DNA from 2 places in the Robertmurraya sp. GLU-23 genome. Region 1 is predicted to be linked to the other one. Evidence: riboswitches for the same ligand, from Rfam matches in the RefSeq annotation. Region 1 holds a riboswitch; the other holds the start of a gene.
What was found. Region 1 has a riboswitch for cobalamin ahead of ACVBAX_RS09485 ((2Fe-2S) ferredoxin domain-containing protein). Riboswitches for the same ligand answer to the same signal wherever they lie in the genome.
Positions count from the first base shown of each region.

Region 2: linked by a shared signal. The riboswitch ahead of ACVBAX_RS22000 (helical backbone metal receptor) and the one ahead of ACVBAX_RS09485 ((2Fe-2S) ferredoxin domain-containing protein) in region 1 are both predicted to bind cobalamin.

Region 1 covers NZ_JBRKCV010000004.1:73,382-77,713, forward strand. The annotation lists gene ACVBAX_RS09475 (glutathione S-transferase family protein) at 1-512, opposite strand, end outside; gene ACVBAX_RS09480 (multidrug effflux MFS transporter) at 770-2,002, shown strand; cobalamin riboswitch at 2,166-2,358, shown strand; cobalamin riboswitch at 2,498-2,685, shown strand; gene ACVBAX_RS09485 ((2Fe-2S) ferredoxin domain-containing protein) at 2,798-3,181, shown strand; gene ACVBAX_RS09490 (HoxN/HupN/NixA family nickel/cobalt transporter) at 3,185-3,898, shown strand; gene cobJ (precorrin-3B C(17)-methyltransferase) at 3,899-4,332, shown strand, end outside.
Region 2 covers NZ_JBRKCV010000020.1:29,221-33,552, reverse strand. The annotation lists gene ACVBAX_RS22010 (aminotransferase class V-fold PLP-dependent enzyme) at 1-307, opposite strand, end outside; gene ACVBAX_RS22005 (glycerol-3-phosphate acyltransferase) at 515-1,072, opposite strand; cobalamin riboswitch at 1,319-1,506, shown strand; gene ACVBAX_RS22000 (helical backbone metal receptor) at 1,650-2,627, shown strand; gene ACVBAX_RS21995 (FecCD family ABC transporter permease) at 2,590-3,651, shown strand; gene ACVBAX_RS21990 (adenosylcobinamide amidohydrolase) at 3,653-4,332, shown strand, end outside.

The DNA.
Region 1 (4,332 bases):
AAATCATCAATCTCATTTTGTAGATGCTCAGGGTACAGAATAGGAGCATTTTCTTTATGAAAGGGAGCCCACACGGTTTCCAAATAATTTGTTAGTTTAAAATAATCATTGTTAACGGCTTTAAGCTCTTTTACATCCACCATAACGGGAACGGTTGGGCGGCCAGAATACTCCGGATCGGTTTTTTTATAGATTTCACTAATGTACCGTATACCAAGTTTCGGATCTACCCCGTCCTTATCTAGAGAAAACTCCCAATCGACGTGGGGGAGGTGGGGACGAATTGGACTCACTGTTCCTAAACTGATCACATCCTCTAACCCTAGCAAACGGCGAACAATAACAGAGCGATGTGCCCAAGGACAAGCTTGAGACCATAACAAGCGGTAGCGACCAGGCTCAATCGGTAACTCTCCGGGACCGTCTCCAAAAGGAGTTGAAAATTGATTACCTTGTCTTTTGAAAGATCCATCTTTATTAAACTCTTTATTAGTAAGCTGTTCATCCTGCATATTTATCAACCCTCTTTAGCGAATTATGAAAATACTCTGAATTTGAGACTTTAATCAAATTTTAATCTTTTTCTATCGGCTTCGTCAATTTTTAAAGCCGTGTCATCTGCTGTGACCGCATACAAAAACTTAATAAAATTTATTATATATTTCAATGACCGAAACAATTTACTTTAGCAAGGCAATGTTATAAAATGGTTAAGTTACAAACTTAGGAAATTATGAATCTTCATATTAAAAAGAAAGGCGAGAGGAACTTGAACAATTTAACAGGTACAAAGCGTATACAGCTGGCATTGCTTCTAGGGTCTCTGGCAATCTTAGGTCCGTTTACCATCGATATGTATTTGCCTTCTTTTCCGACTATTGTAGAAGAGTTAGGTACAACGGCATCTTTCGTACAAATTAGTTTAACTTCTTGTTTGTTAGGTTTAGGATTAGGGCAATTAATTATCGGCCCAATGAGTGATGTGCAGGGACGAAAAAAACCATTATTAATATTCCTTATTATGTATTTAATTGCCTCTGCTATTTGTGCATTTGCCCCAAATATTTATTTCTTTATTGCTGCACGTTTCTTGCAAGGATTTTCAGCAGCAGGTGGTATCGTTATTTCTAGAGCCGTCGTTCGGGATAAGTTTAACGGTAGAGAATTAACGAAGTTTTTTGCGTTATTAACATTAGTAAGTAATCTAGGTCCTATTATCGCTCCTGTTGCAGGTGGTGCAATTCTAGCCTTTACAAATTGGACGGGAGTGTTTGTCGTTTTAAGTGTTGTCGGTCTAGTTTTATTTTTCACGGTCATTTCCAAGCTGGAAGAATCACTACCAGCGGAGAAGCGTGTACCAAGTAATATTGGGCAAACATTTAGAAACTTTGGAACTTTATTAAAAGATCGTCAGTTTACGGGATATGCCTTCACACAAGGATTTATTGTTGCTGGGATCTTTGCTTATGTATCTGGTACACCGTTTGTTTATCAAAATATATATGGTGTTTCTCCTCAAGTATTTAGTTTATTATTCGGATTGAACGGAATTGGCTTGATTCTTGGAAGCCAGGCAGTAGGGAAGTTCGTAGACGTGGTATCGGAAAAGACATTTTTAGTCATAGGTCTGACCATTTCAAATGTATCAGGTGCCATTCTTCTTGTGGCGTTATTACTAAAGGCTCCATTAATTATGGTTGTTATTCCTATCTTCTTCCTCGTTGCATCGATCGGGATTATTGGAACCACATCGTTTTCTCTTGCTATGGAGTCACAAGGCCATATTGCTGGTAGTGCATCGGCCTTATTAGGATTATTACCATTTATCCTAGGCTCTATCTCTTCACCACTTGTAGGGATTGCAGGTGAGAATTCTGCCATACCGATGGGCTCCATTATCTTTGGTGCTAGCTTTTTAGCTTTTCTATCATATTTACTTTTGGTACGAAAGGCTTCCGTTGTAAAACCATCTATCGAAGAACCTAGTAAAATCTCAATATAATATATAGACGCTATCCAAATAGGGTAGTGTCTTTTCTTTTTTAAACATCTAATGGTGGGCATTCTTGTAAAATTGGTTACAGTAGTAAATCTGTCATGTTTGTGATATTAGTAGTTGAAAAATAAGAACGTTTCATCTAATATAGAATCTAGCTTAATTGAATAGTTTTCCAGAAAGTTAAGATGCCAAGATGGCTTAATAGGGAATCTGGTTAAAATCCAGAGCTGTACCCGCAACTGTATGTGTGGACGAAATAAGAAATCCACTGTGTGCATACCTGATTCGTATGGATATGGGAAGGTCTTAAAGTAGGAAGAAGCACAAGTCAGGAAACCTGTCTTACTTTTAAACGTTTCAGTTTCTCCGGGAATAGAGAAGGTGTTTCGATGGTGAGAATAGACTCTGTTATTCTATTTGTCTTTTCGTGCTTTCGTTTCATCCGCTCATTCCCTTTGAGCGGATTTTTTTATGGAAATCATTCATTGGGTTGATAACTTCATAGTTTACTTGATAGGTGCAAAAGAAAAAACTTTTGCTTAAAAGGGAAGCACGGTGAAAAGCCGTCGCGGTACCCGCCACTGTATTGGGGAGCTTTGTTACAAATAGTCACTGAGTAAAATCGGGAAGACGTAACAAAAGCAAGGAACCAGAGCCAGGAGACCTGCCTATAAAGTGTGTCACATACCTACGGGACTATAGGTAGATGTGTAGAAAGATCTACATTCCGTATGTTCTTATGCACCTCTATTTGTAGGGGTGCTTTTTTATTACAAAAAATGTAAGGGAGTGGAAAACATGACAACATGGAATTTAAAGGGGACAAAGCATCACATCTTGATTTGCAATGGAAGTAGTTGCATGAGAAAAGGGGGAGAAGAAGTAACGCAAGCGATTCGTGATGAAATTAAGCAGTTGGAGTTGGACGACAAGATTCATACAACAAGAACGAGATGCAATGGTAGATGCAAGGATGCTTGTGTCACCATCGTTTATCCAGAAGGCATCTGGTATAAGGCACTTACAGAGGACACGGGACGAGAAATCGTACGGAGTCATCTCGCTCAAGGAAAGATACTAGAAGAATCTGTTATTTATACATACGACCAGGAAGGCATCGTAGCACCTGAAAACTCAGATAGTATTGAGGGAATCTCGAAAAATGTGAAAGAAGAGGTATGACCTATGGAATTTATCATGTTTGCTCTGCTTGCTGTGTTTATTGGCATGAGGCATGGAATCGACGGAGATCATGTAGCAGCAATTGCCGACATGGTTGGAAGTGAGCAGCGAAAGAAGAAACAGCTTACTCTTGGTGTGATGTATGCCATTGGACACGGCATGATTGTGATGGTTATTGGAGTGCTATTTATTTATATTGGTTTACAACTTCCGGATGCAACTAAGAAAGTACTAGAAATGCTCGTTAGCTTCACCCTTATTTTGCTTGGAATGTTTATTATTTGGTCCATTTTTAAACAAAAGAAAGAATACGAGTATAAAAGTCGACTCAGAATTGTTGTTGAGTTTTTCCATAACATGGCTACTAAGGTGAAATCGGGAACAAAAACCAATCAACTTTCACCTACGAAACTTGGTGGCATTGGTGCGTTTATTATTGGCATTCTTCACGGCATTGGTGTGGAAAGTCCGACTCAGATCGCGATAATTTCTAATGCAATGGGGCTTGATAATATAACCGTTGCCCTTATTCAACTGACTCTATTTGTTATTGGTCTACTCATCGCTACAATCGGAATTACGTTTTGTCTTTCATGGGGATTTATGAAAGCTAGAGTGAAAGACAAGTTGTTTATATTATTAGGTTCGGTAACAGGAGCCTATAGCTTAGTACTCGGAATTTTTATGATGGTGGAATTAGTGAAAGGAGGAGCGTAATTGAAAGGAAAGCTATTAGTCATTGGGTTTGGGCCAGGAAGCGAGGAGCATATAACGGACCGAGCAAAAAAAGCTCTTCAAGAAAGCGATATGATCATCGGTTACAAAACATATGTGGAACTGATTGAAGGGTTACTCGACGGACAAGAAATCATCAGCACTGGAATGACAGAAGAAGTAAGTCGAGCACAAGAGGCAGTGAGACAAGCAGAGCTCGGGAAAAAAGTGGCCGTGATCTCTAGTGGAGATGCGGGTGTTTACGGAATGGCTGGCCTTGTGTACGAAGTGTTGGTGGAAAAAGAATGGAAAAAGGACACAGGTGTTGAGGTTGAAGTAATCCCAGGAATCTCTGCTATCAACTCATGTGCTTCCCTATTGGGAGCCCCGGTCATGCATGATGCATGCACCATCAGTTTGAGTGACCACCTGACTCC
Region 2 (4,332 bases), on a different contig from region 1:
TCTTTGCATCAACCGCGAGGAGGCGAATTTCGCACAATAGATGTGCTAGAAAAGGAAGATGCTCTTCTACAGGACCAATCTTTTTATCAATGGAAAAAGGTCGCTTGTCTCGAACTGCAATCATTCCAATGAGTTGTTTATTCTTTAAGCAAATAAGGTACGTATTTTCAGCGTGAAAAGGGTCAACTCTTCTCTCTGTATCAGACTTTGGATGTTGTGGGATCTCTTCGACAAAGGTACGATAATTTAGTTTGTGTATTTGCTCCATTTCTTCTTCGCTTCTTGCAATCTTAAAAAGCAAGCCCATTTGGTTTCCCCCTATACTCTTTCTTTTATATTGGCTGTTTTCGTAAAGTTTGTTGTTTTGGAAAAATCCCAGAAGCCGGATTTTTCCCCGCATAACGCTGAGTTTATTGGTCTATTTGGAGAGTAGCTCTTTTCTAAGGAGGATAAAATCCTGATTGGCTGCTGAAACATATAGTTTAATTCTGACAAAGTGTATAGCAACAATGTTTTAGAAAAGAGCCTTTATATTTGTTCGATGAGCAAAAAGAATCGTGATTATTGTGAGTACGATTATTCCGACGGATGTGTATGTATAAGTTTCAATAAAGAAATAGATCGGAAGAATGCATAGGCTTAGTAGACCAGACATAGTAAAGCTGCGGAACAAGGGATATGTGAGGCCGAAGCTTACGAGAATGACAATGGTTACGGTCGGTTCAAAAGCAATGATTCCTCCGAGAAAACTAGAGATCCCTTTTCCTCCCTTAAAGGAAAGGGTGATGGGCCAAATATGTCCTATAAGCACCAATAGGAATCCAACTAATTGAATCTCCTCTGAAAAGCCTAGCATTCTGCCAAGAAGGATAACCGCCGCTCCTTTAGACGCGTCTCCTAAAAAGGTAGCGACAAAGGCCGTCTTATTTAAACTTCGCCCGATATTACGAGCACCTACGTTTCCACTACCTACCTCCCGAATATCAATCTTTCCAAACAGTCTTCCAATAATGTATCCAAACATGATGCATCCAATAAAGTAGGAAACGAAGAAATAAACCACTACTACCATAGAACATGACCTCCGCGCTCTGTTGTATATATTCCATATTATGCTAAGCAAAACCTCTTCACAATAAGAAGTTACTGTCCACCCCAGACGGACAAAACAACCCCAAGTGTCCACGAGCGGTGACAGACACCCTCCGTGGACATTTTGGCCATTTTGTCCACGAAGGGTGTCTGTCACCTTTTTGTTAAAAAGGGGTTGCGTTTTTGGGGTTTTGTTGGTGTATAATCAGACGTAGCAGAAAATTTCATAATTCGACTAGTAGTAGGTGTCTTCATAACTGAAGACTTAAAAAGGAAGTTGGTGAAATTCCAACGCGGTCCCGCCACTGTAAATGGGAGCAAGCTGCAAGTAATGCCACTGTACGTGAACGTATGGGAAGGTTGCAGCAAGCAATGACCATAAGCCAGGAGACTCGCCTATTGCTATGCACCGAATTTCCTACGAGGATAGGAGTGGTGTGGCAGACTGTTACCTATTATTTTATTTCCAATTAGTGTAAAACGTCTATCATACCAGCATCTTCCTGCCTCTGTAGGAAGATGCTTTTTATTTTGTACATATCACAGGGGGAAAGAACATGCGTCAAAAATTTTACGCACTATTTGCATTACTCGTACTATCACTAGGAATTCTTGCTGGTTGTGGGAGCACAACTGAAAACACAGAAGAAAACCAAAACACAGAAGGTCAAACGGAACAAAGTGAACAACAAGCCGCCTTCCCACTTACACTTACAGATGCTTTAGACAATAAAGTGGTAATAGAAGAAGAGCCAAAGACCATTGTTTCATTAATTCCAAGTAACACAGAAATCGTGTATGAGTTAGGTCTAGGTGAGAAAGTAGTTGGTCTCTCTGATTATGACAACTACCCAGAAGAAACGGCTAAAGTTGAAAAAGTCGGCGGCATGGAATTTAATGTGGAAAAAATTGTTTCATTAAATCCTGATATCGTCTTAGCACATGAATCTTCCGCTTTATCTGCAGAAGCGGGGCTTACTCAATTAAAAGATGCTGGAATCACCGTGTTTGTTGTGAACGACGCAGTGAATTTTGAGGAAGTGTACGAAACCATTAACCTCATCGGACAAATGACCGGAACAACAGAAGAAGCAGAAGCATTAACAACTGATATGAAAACCAAGCTTGAAGAAATTAAGGAAAAAGCGGCAACTGTTACTGAAAAGAAAAATGTATTTGTAGAAGTTTCACCAGCACCAGACATTTACACACCAGGGAAAAACACGTTCATGGATATTATGCTTCAAGTGATCAATGCAGAAAATGCAGCAGGAGATCTAGATGGCTGGGCGAGCATCGACCAAGAATCGATTGTTGAGAGAAATCCAGACGTGATCATCACTACGTACGGCTACTATTCAGAAGATCCTGTAGGTCAAGTAACTTCTAGAGAAGGCTGGACGGATGTGACTGCCGTGAAAAATAAGCAGGTTGTAGATGTTCATTCCGATCTTGTCACACGACCAGGGCCAAGGCTCGTTGAAGGGGTAGAGGAACTTGCAAAAGCCGTATATCCGGAAGTATTTAATAACTAATCGAATAGCAGCCTACTTAATGGGTGCCTCGTTTCTCCTATTGGCTATAGTACTAGGCATCTCACTAGGAACCGTGAAAGTTCCAGTTTTAAGTACGATTCAAATATTACTTTCACAACTTTTTCCGTTTGTTTCACTAGATGGAATTGACCAAATGCATGTCAACATTGTTTCGAATATTCGCCTGCCAAGAGTCATCTTAGCAGGACTTGTTGGAGCGGCTCTAGCTATTGCTGGAGCTGCCTTTCAAGGTTTACTCAGAAATCCACTGGCAGACCCTTATACATTAGGAGTTTCCTCGGGTGCTTCAGTTGGAGCAGTTGTTACATTGTTTTTTCAACTGTCCCTTCCAGTCATTGGGGCATTTACCCTTCCTGTTCTCAGTATTTTGTTCTCTTTTATCACTATTTTCCTCGTTTTAGGTTTTGCACAAAAAATAGAGCGATCGATGCGGGTGGAGACGATTATCTTAACAGGAATCATTTTTAGTTCCTTTCTCGGTGCCCTTATCTCATTAATGATTGCCTTAACAGGTGAGGAGTTGCGTCAAATTATTGGTTGGCTACTAGGAAGCGTTTCCATGAGAGGGTGGGTATACATAAAAATTATTCTCCCATTCTTCCTTATAGGATCAGCTATCTTAATTTTTAACGGTAAAGAATTAAATGCGATGTCGTTTGGAGAGGAAAGAGCTCATCATCTAGGAGTGAATGTCCAACGAAGAAAGCATATTATTTTGATGGCGGGCTCCATGTTAACTGGCAGCGCAGTAGCTGTTTCAGGTACGATTGGTTTTGTTGGATTGGTTATTCCTCATTTAGCAAGAATGCTTTGGGGACCAGATCATAAACATCTACTTCCGTTATCGGTTCTTACTGGTAGTGCCTTTTTAATTTTAGCTGACTTAGTGTCAAGAACCATCATTGCTCCTATTGAGCTTCCAATTGGAGTGATTACCGCTCTGATCGGGGCACCTGTCTTTGCTGTGATTCTCCTAAAAACAAAAGCAGAAAGAAGTGGTTAACATGCTACACATTCAGCATGTCAGTGGTGGATACGCTGGTAATTCTATCGTAAAGGATATATCCTTTGAAGTGAGAAAAGGCGAGATGCTCGGAATTCTTGGACCGAATGGAAGCGGTAAGACCACACTTTTAAAAATGATAAGTGGAATTTTGCCGGCTTCTGAAGGAACCATTTCCATTGATGGTACTAAGCTGTCCAATTATACTCCCAAGGAGCTTGCTAAGCTGATTGCGGTGTTGCCTCAGCATGCAGCAGATCCATTTTCCTACACGGTAAAAGAAACCGTATCACTTGGGCGTTATGCCCATCAAAGAGGCTGGTTTCATAGCTGGAGCACAGAAGATGAGGAAACGGTTTTAAGAGTCATGGAGCAAACGGGAACATTGAGCCTCCAACACCGAAATATTCAAGACTTATCTGGTGGAGAGAGACAAAGGGTTTACTTAGCTCAGGCACTTGCTCAGGAACCACGTATCCTTCTTCTTGATGAACCAACCAACCATTTAGATTTAAGCTATCAAAAAGAGTTGTTTGATCTGTTAAAAAAGTGGTCAAAGGAATGTGAACTAATGGTTGTTTCCATTTTCCATGATCTCAATTTAGCGGGCTTATACTGCGACAGACTTCTACTCCTTCACGAGGGGAAGATTGTAATAGAAGATACTCCGAACGAAGTGTT